Linked DNA regions of Catenuloplanes niger. Each later gene encodes a partner of the first gene's protein in a complex. Links are inferred from orthologs where the notes say so. Each region holds a gene or a part of one and is shown on either strand. Other genes may lie near its edges. The genes, in order: nusB and rpsJ.

Region 1 (3,087 bases):
ACCTCGATGCCCGGCATCGGCGTCAGGACCGGCGCCCGGATACTCCTCGAAGTCGGCGACGCCACCGCGTTCAAGACCGCAGGGCACCTCGCCGCCTACGCCGGGCTCGCGCCCGTGACGCGGCGTTCCGGCAGCTCGATCCGCGGCGAACACCCGCCGAAATCCGGGAACAAGCAGCTCAAACGCGCGTTCTTCCTCGCCGCGTTCGCGTCGCTGTCCCACCCACCATCCAGGGCCTACTACGACCGCAAACGCGCTGAGGGCAAGAAACACAACGCCGCCATCATCTGCCTCGCCCGCCGCCGCGCCGACGTCCTCCACGCCATGCTCCGCACCAAAACCCCGTACCAGCCCAAAACAACCAAGGAATCTGCCCCTGAGGCTTGACGAAAACCATAGGGACACCCCCCCGGCGGAACCGGGCTGAGGTCTGTCTCTCGGGTTACGAAACGCCCGGCTTCGCTGGGCCGGGCGAGCAGCATGGCCATCGACCATGCGCAAATGTCCACCGGGCATAAGACTCGCGGGGTGGCCTGAGGGACAGGACTCGTGGGGTAAGCCGGGGCTTGCGTCGTCCGTCTGGAGCGCGGTTCGGGATCGCCGGTCATCGACGGGCTGAGGGGCGCGCCGCCGCCCACTGAGCATTGCAACTCGCGCTACCGGCCACCGGCGATCTCCGCCACGAGCGCCGCCACCCTCCCGGCTGCCGCTACCGCGTCCTCACCTGCGGTGTCGAACGCCGCCGCTTACCTGAGCCTGCGGACCGCGCTTGTTCACCACTGCCAACGCCCCGACTCGCGCTGCCGGCCAGCAGTGACCCGCAGGTCGCGATGTAGTGTGCGGCTCGCGCCGGCAGGGCCCGCCAACCCCGCAACTCCCATCGTCGAAGGCCAGTGATTCGCAGGCCGCGACGCCAGCCACAAGATGAATCGGTGGATCACACCCGCCGATAGCCGCCGGCTCCGCAGCTTCCGCCGTTGGCCGCCTCCGCGTCGCAGGCCACGACGGCAGCCGCGAACGGACCTGCGGCCCGCCTGCGGCCGCGCGACTCGTGACGTCGGACGCCGGTGGTCCGCAGGTCACGGCGTCGGCCACGAACGGATCTGCGGGTGGCCGTCGAACGGCGCTGGACCCGCGACTCGTAACGCCGAAGGACGGCGGACGTGGGTCACGGCGTCAGCCGCGGGCGGACACGGCGAGCGCGTCGTCCGAGACCGTGATCGGGCGGCGGCACGTGGGTCGCGGCGTCAGCCGCGGACGGGCCTGCGTGGTCGCGACGCCGGATGCCGTCCACGCGGTGTACCTGTGCCGTGGGTCGCCGGCGGCCCGGGCGGGACGACGTCAGGTGTGGCGCTCGATGCGGCGAATGGCCCTCAGCCCGGCCCCCGAGAAGGGTGAACGAAAGCCCGCCGGGCTGGGGGCCGGGCGGGCTTTCGGGGGAGGCTGGGCGGGTGCTTCAGCGGGTGGCGTACTCGGCGATGCGGCCGAGGATGCCGTTGAGGAAGCGCGGGGAATCGTCGGTGGACATCTGGCGTGCCAGCTCCACGGCCTCCGTGATGGCGACCGCGTCGTCTATGTCGTCCGCGTAGAGGAGCTCGTAGACCGCGATCCGCGCCAGGTTCCGGTCGACGACCGGCATGCGGTCGATCGTCCAGCCCTCGGCGTAGCTGGCCAGCAGCTCGTCGACCCGGTCGAGGTGGGCGGCGACGCCCTCGACGAGGTGGATCGTGTAGCCGATGTGGTCGGGCCGGGGCTGCTCGATGCGCTCGAGGTAGCTGGCCAGGACCTCGACCGGCGGCAGGTCCCGCAGGTCGGCCTCGTAGAGGACGTCGAGCGCCCGCTTGCGCGCCTTGCGGCGAGCGGGCATCGACTGCTTCGGGCCCTCCGCCATTAGGAGCGGCCGAGGTAGCGGCCGTCGCGGGTGTCGACCTTGATCTTTTCGCCGGTGGTGATGAAGAGCGGCACCTGGACCGTCGCGCCGGTCTCCACGGTGGCGGGCTTGGTGCCGCCGGTGGAGCGGTCGCCCTGCAGGCCCGGCTCGGTGTAGGTCACCTCGAGGAACACCGAGGTCGGCAGCTCGACGTAGAGCGGGACGCCCTCGTGGAACGCGACCGTCACCTCGGCCTCGGGCAGCAGGAAGTCGGCGTTCGAGCCGACGACCGCGCTCGGCACGTGGAACTGCTCGAACGTGTCGGTGTGGTCCATGAAGACGTACTCGTCACCGTCGAGGTAGAGGTACTGCATGGTCCGCTTGTCGACCGTGGCCGTCTCGACCTTGGTGCCGGCGTTGAAGGTCTTGTCGACCACCTTGCCGGACATCACGCTCTTCAGCTTGGTGCGCACGAAGGCCGGGCCCTTGCCGGGCTTCACGTGCTGGAACTCGACGACGGACCACAGCTCCTTGTCGAGGTTGAGGACCAGGCCGTTCTTGAGGTCGTTGGTGGTCGCCATTTCCTGCCTTGGTGTGAAGCCGTGTGTGTGAAACCGGCACTACGTTTGCGGACAATAGCCCAGTCTACCGGCGCACCCGGCTCGCCGCCTCCCGGGCCGGTCATGCGCGTGATGACCGCGCCGCCGTCCGTTGACGATCAATCAATCGTTACCTCGTCGTCGCCGAATAGACACCCGTTACTGGCAAGTTGCGGGCGTGCTGACTGCCTCCAGCCTGCCGAACCGCGTGTCGCGCAGCTTGCCGACCGTCCGCCTCGCCGGCCGTCCGATCATGGTCGGTGGCGTGCCCCGATGGCTCGGCTTCGCCGGCGCCGTGATGCTCGCGTTGGGCGGGACCACGGCCGGTGCGCTGCCCTATCAACAGGCGGCGGACCGGGCGGGCATGGTCGGCGTCGGCCTGGTCGTGGCGTACGCCGGGCTGGCTCTGCTGGTGGTCGCCTGGTGGCGGCTGGGCGCGGAGAACCCGGCCGCGCGCTCGATGCAGATCACGCTCGGGCTCTGGGCGGCGCCGCTGGTGGTGGCGCCGCCGCTGTTCAGCCGGGACGTCTACAGCTACCTCGCGCAGGGCCGGATGTTCGCGCAGGGGATGGACGTCTACCTGTACGGGCCGTCGAGCCTGGGCGGCCCGCTCGCGGC
Region 2 (3,163 bases), 3.2 Mb from region 1 along the record:
CGATGCGGTCGCCGTCGGCCAGCTTGACCAGAGCGCGCTTCGTAGCCTTGCGCTGGCCGAATCCGGTCCGCGTCCGCTTCCGCTTGCCCTCGCGGTTCGCAGTGTTCACGGTCAGTACGCGCACGTTGAAGATCTGCTGGATAGCGATCTTGATGGCGGTCTTGTTGGCGTCCGGGTGGACCAGGAACGTGTACCAGTTCTGGTCGAGAACGCTGTAGCTCTTCTCGGAGACCACCGGCGCGATGATGATGTCGCGCGGGTCCGCGATGGTGGTCACTTGTCGCCCTCCTCGGCCTTGCCGGCGCCCGTGAACTCGTCGTAGGCGTCCTTGGTGAAGATCACCGCAGAGGAGTTCAGCACGTCGTACGTGTTGAGCTGCCCGACCTCGAGCAGGTGCACGGTCGGCTCGTTGCGCAGCGAGAGCCAGTTCAGCTCGTCCACGCCGGTCAGCACGACCAGGACCTTGGTCTCCTCGGTGACCTTGCGCAGCGTGGCCAGCGCGGCCTTCGTCGACGGCGTCTCGCCGGAGACGAACGCCTCGACCACGAACACCGCGTTGTCGCGAGCCCGGTCCGAGAGGGCACCCCGCAGCGCGGCAGCCTTCATCTTCTTCGGGGTCCGCTGCGAGTAGTCGCGCGGCACGGGGCCGTGCACGACGCCACCGCCGGCGAACTGCGGCGCACGGGTCGAGCCCTGACGGGCGCGGCCGGTGCCCTTCTGCTTGTACGGCTTCTTGCCGCCGCCGGAGACCTCACCACGGGTCTTCGCCTTGTGCGTGCCCTGCCGGGCGGCCGCCAGCTGAGCCACCACGACCTGGTGCATCAGCGGGATGTTGGCCTGCACGTCGAAGATCGCCGCGGGCAGCTCGACGGAGCCGGCCTTCGCGCCCTCGGTGTTCAGCACGTCAACGGAGCTCACTTGGCAGCACCCTTCTTGACGGGGGCCTTCGTCGCGGAGCGAACCAGGATCAGCGCGCCCTTGGGGCCAGGAATGGCACCGCGGACGAGCAGCAGGTTGTTCTCCACGTCGACCGCCTGCACGGTCAGGTTCTGCACGGTGTAGCGCGCGCTGCCCATCCGGCCCGCCATGCGGACGCCCTTGAACACGCGACCGGGGGTCGCGCAGGCGCCGATCGAGCCCGGGGAGCGGTGCTTGCGCTCGACACCGTGGCTCGCGCGGAGACCGTGGAAGCCGTGCCGCTTCATGACACCGGCGAAGCCCTTGCCCTTGGTCCGGCCGGTCACGTCGACCGGGGAACCCACCGGGAACGAGTCGACGGTGACCTCCTGGCCGAGCGAGTACTCGCTGGCGTCGGTCGTCCGAAGCTCGACGATGTGACGGCGCGGCGCCACGTCAGCCTTGGCGAAGTGCCCGGCCCGCGGCTTGTTCGCCTTGCGGGGGTCGATCGCACCGAACGCCAGCTGGATCGCGGAGTAGCCGTCCGTGTCAGCGGTGCGGACCTGGGTCACGACGCACGGGCCGGCCTGCACCACGGTCACCGGGACAACCTTGTTGTTGTCCCAGACCTGGGTCATGCCGAGCTTGGCGCCCAGGATGCCCTTCACTTGCCTGTCCATGAGTTCGCAGTCCCTACAGCTTGATCTCGATGTCGACGCCGGCCGGCAGGTCGAGACGCATGAGCGAGTCGACCGTCTTCGGAGTCGGGTCGATGATGTCGATCAGACGCTTGTGCGTACGCATCTCGAAGTGCTCGCGCGAGTCCTTGTACTTGTGCGGCGAACGGATCACGCAGAAACGGTTGATCTCCGTGGGCAGCGGCACCGGGCCCGCGACCTGCGCCCCGGTGCGCGTCACCGTCTCGACGATCTTCCGCGCCGAGGAATCGACGACCTCGTGGTCGTAGGCCTTGAGCCGGATGCGGATCTTCTGTCCCGCCATGGTGGCTTCTGTTTCCTTCTCTCGATGCCGCTACCTGCCGAGTAGAACTCCTCGGCATGCCCCCGGATCAGACTCGGCCGGGTGTTTCACCGGCCGGATTTGACCCGGGGCACAGGGCCCTCGACCCTGTGCTGTCCGACCCCCGCGGTCGGGCGTGTCGCGTTTTAACTTCACGCTCCGCCCCGAAATCCGGAGCGATTGCCCGTCAGCCCTCGGTGAGGACCTCGTCCGCCGGGATCGGGGCGCCCTGGGCGATCAACCAACTATTCATTGATCAACAAACCCCAGACGCCGGGCGAGGGCGGCTGGACACAATGTCACGAGGACACAGCGCATCCAACCGCCCCGCGCGGACGCAACCTGACTAGTATGCCGTACTACCGAACGGCAACGCTAATCGGGGTACCTGTTTACTTACTTGATGATCTTCGTGACCGTGCCGGCGCCGACGGTGCGGCCACCCTCACGGATCGCGAACTTCAGGCCCTGCTCCATGGCGATGGGCTGGATCAGCTTGACCGCCATCGAGGTGGAGTCGCCCGGCATGACCATCTCGGTGCCCTCGGGGAGGGTAACGACACCGGTCACGTCGGTGGTCCGGAAGTAGAACTGCGGACGGTAGTTCTGGAAGAACGGCGTGTGCCGGCCACCCTCCTCCTTGGAGAGGATGTAAACCTGGCCCTCGAACTCCGTGTGCGGAGTCGTGGTGCCCGGCTTGATGACGACCATGCCGCGCTCGACGTCCTCGCGCTTGATGCCGCGGAGGAGCAGACCGACGTTCTCGCCGGCACGCGCCTCGTCCAGCACCTTGCGGAACATCTCGATACCGGTGCAGATCGTCTTGGTCGACTTCTCGCGAATACCGACGATCTCCACCTCCTCGTTCGGCTTGAGGATGCCGCGCTCCGCGCGACCGGTGACCACGGTGCCGCGGCCGGTGATCGTGAAGACGTCCTCGATCGGCATGAGGAACGGCTTCTCGGTCTCACGGTCGGGCTGCGGGATCGCGGTGTCGACCGCGTCCATCAGCTCGAGCAGCTTGCCGGTCCACTCCGGGTCGCCCTCCAGCGCCTTGAGCGCCGAGACACGCACGACCGGAAGGTCGTCGCCCGGGAACTCGTAGGTGCTGAGCAGCTCGCGAACCTCGAGCTCGACGAGCTCCAGGAGCTCCTCGTCGTCGACCATGTCGCTCTTGTTGAGCGCCACGACGATGTACGGAACGCCGACCTGGCGGGCCAGGAGCACGTGCTCCTTGGTCTGCGGC

What was found.
Region 2: the proteins of nusB (region 1) and rpsJ are in contact, whole or in part, in a solved structure (PDB 3D3B), measured with the Escherichia coli proteins. The link is inferred for Catenuloplanes niger from one-to-one orthologs.

What each region holds. Positions count from the first base shown.
Region 1 is NZ_JAVDYC010000001.1:6,813,395-6,816,481, reverse strand. What follows is about bases 163-2,934. They hold nusB (transcription antitermination factor NusB), read right to left. Parts: upstream 1,868-2,934; coding sequence 1,457-1,867; downstream 163-1,456. Other genes in these bases: mptB (polyprenol phosphomannose-dependent alpha 1,6 mannosyltransferase MptB), read left to right, coding at 2,648-2,934; efp (elongation factor P), read right to left, coding at 1,891-2,451; J2S44_RS30295 (IS110 family RNA-guided transposase), read left to right, coding at 163-387. Also shown: more of J2S44_RS30295, read left to right, coding at 1-162; more of mptB, read left to right, coding at 2,935-3,087. UniProt on the Escherichia coli protein: Part of the processive rRNA transcription and antitermination complex (rrnTAC). The complex forms an RNA-chaperone ring around the RNA exit tunnel of RNA polymerase (RNAP).
Region 2 is NZ_JAVDYC010000001.1:3,603,155-3,606,317, forward strand. The notes cover bases 246-3,093. They hold rpsJ (30S ribosomal protein S10), read right to left. Parts: upstream 1,900-3,093; coding sequence 1,591-1,899; downstream 246-1,590. Other genes in these bases: rplW (50S ribosomal protein L23), read right to left, coding at 246-277; rplD (50S ribosomal protein L4), read right to left, coding at 274-918; rplC (50S ribosomal protein L3), read right to left, coding at 915-1,577; tuf (elongation factor Tu), read right to left, coding at 2,314-3,093. Outside these bases: more of rplW, read right to left, coding at 1-245; more of tuf, read right to left, coding at 3,094-3,163. UniProt on the Escherichia coli protein: Involved in the binding of tRNA to the ribosomes. Part of the processive rRNA transcription and antitermination complex (rrnTAC). The complex forms an RNA-chaperone ring around the RNA exit tunnel of RNA polymerase (RNAP).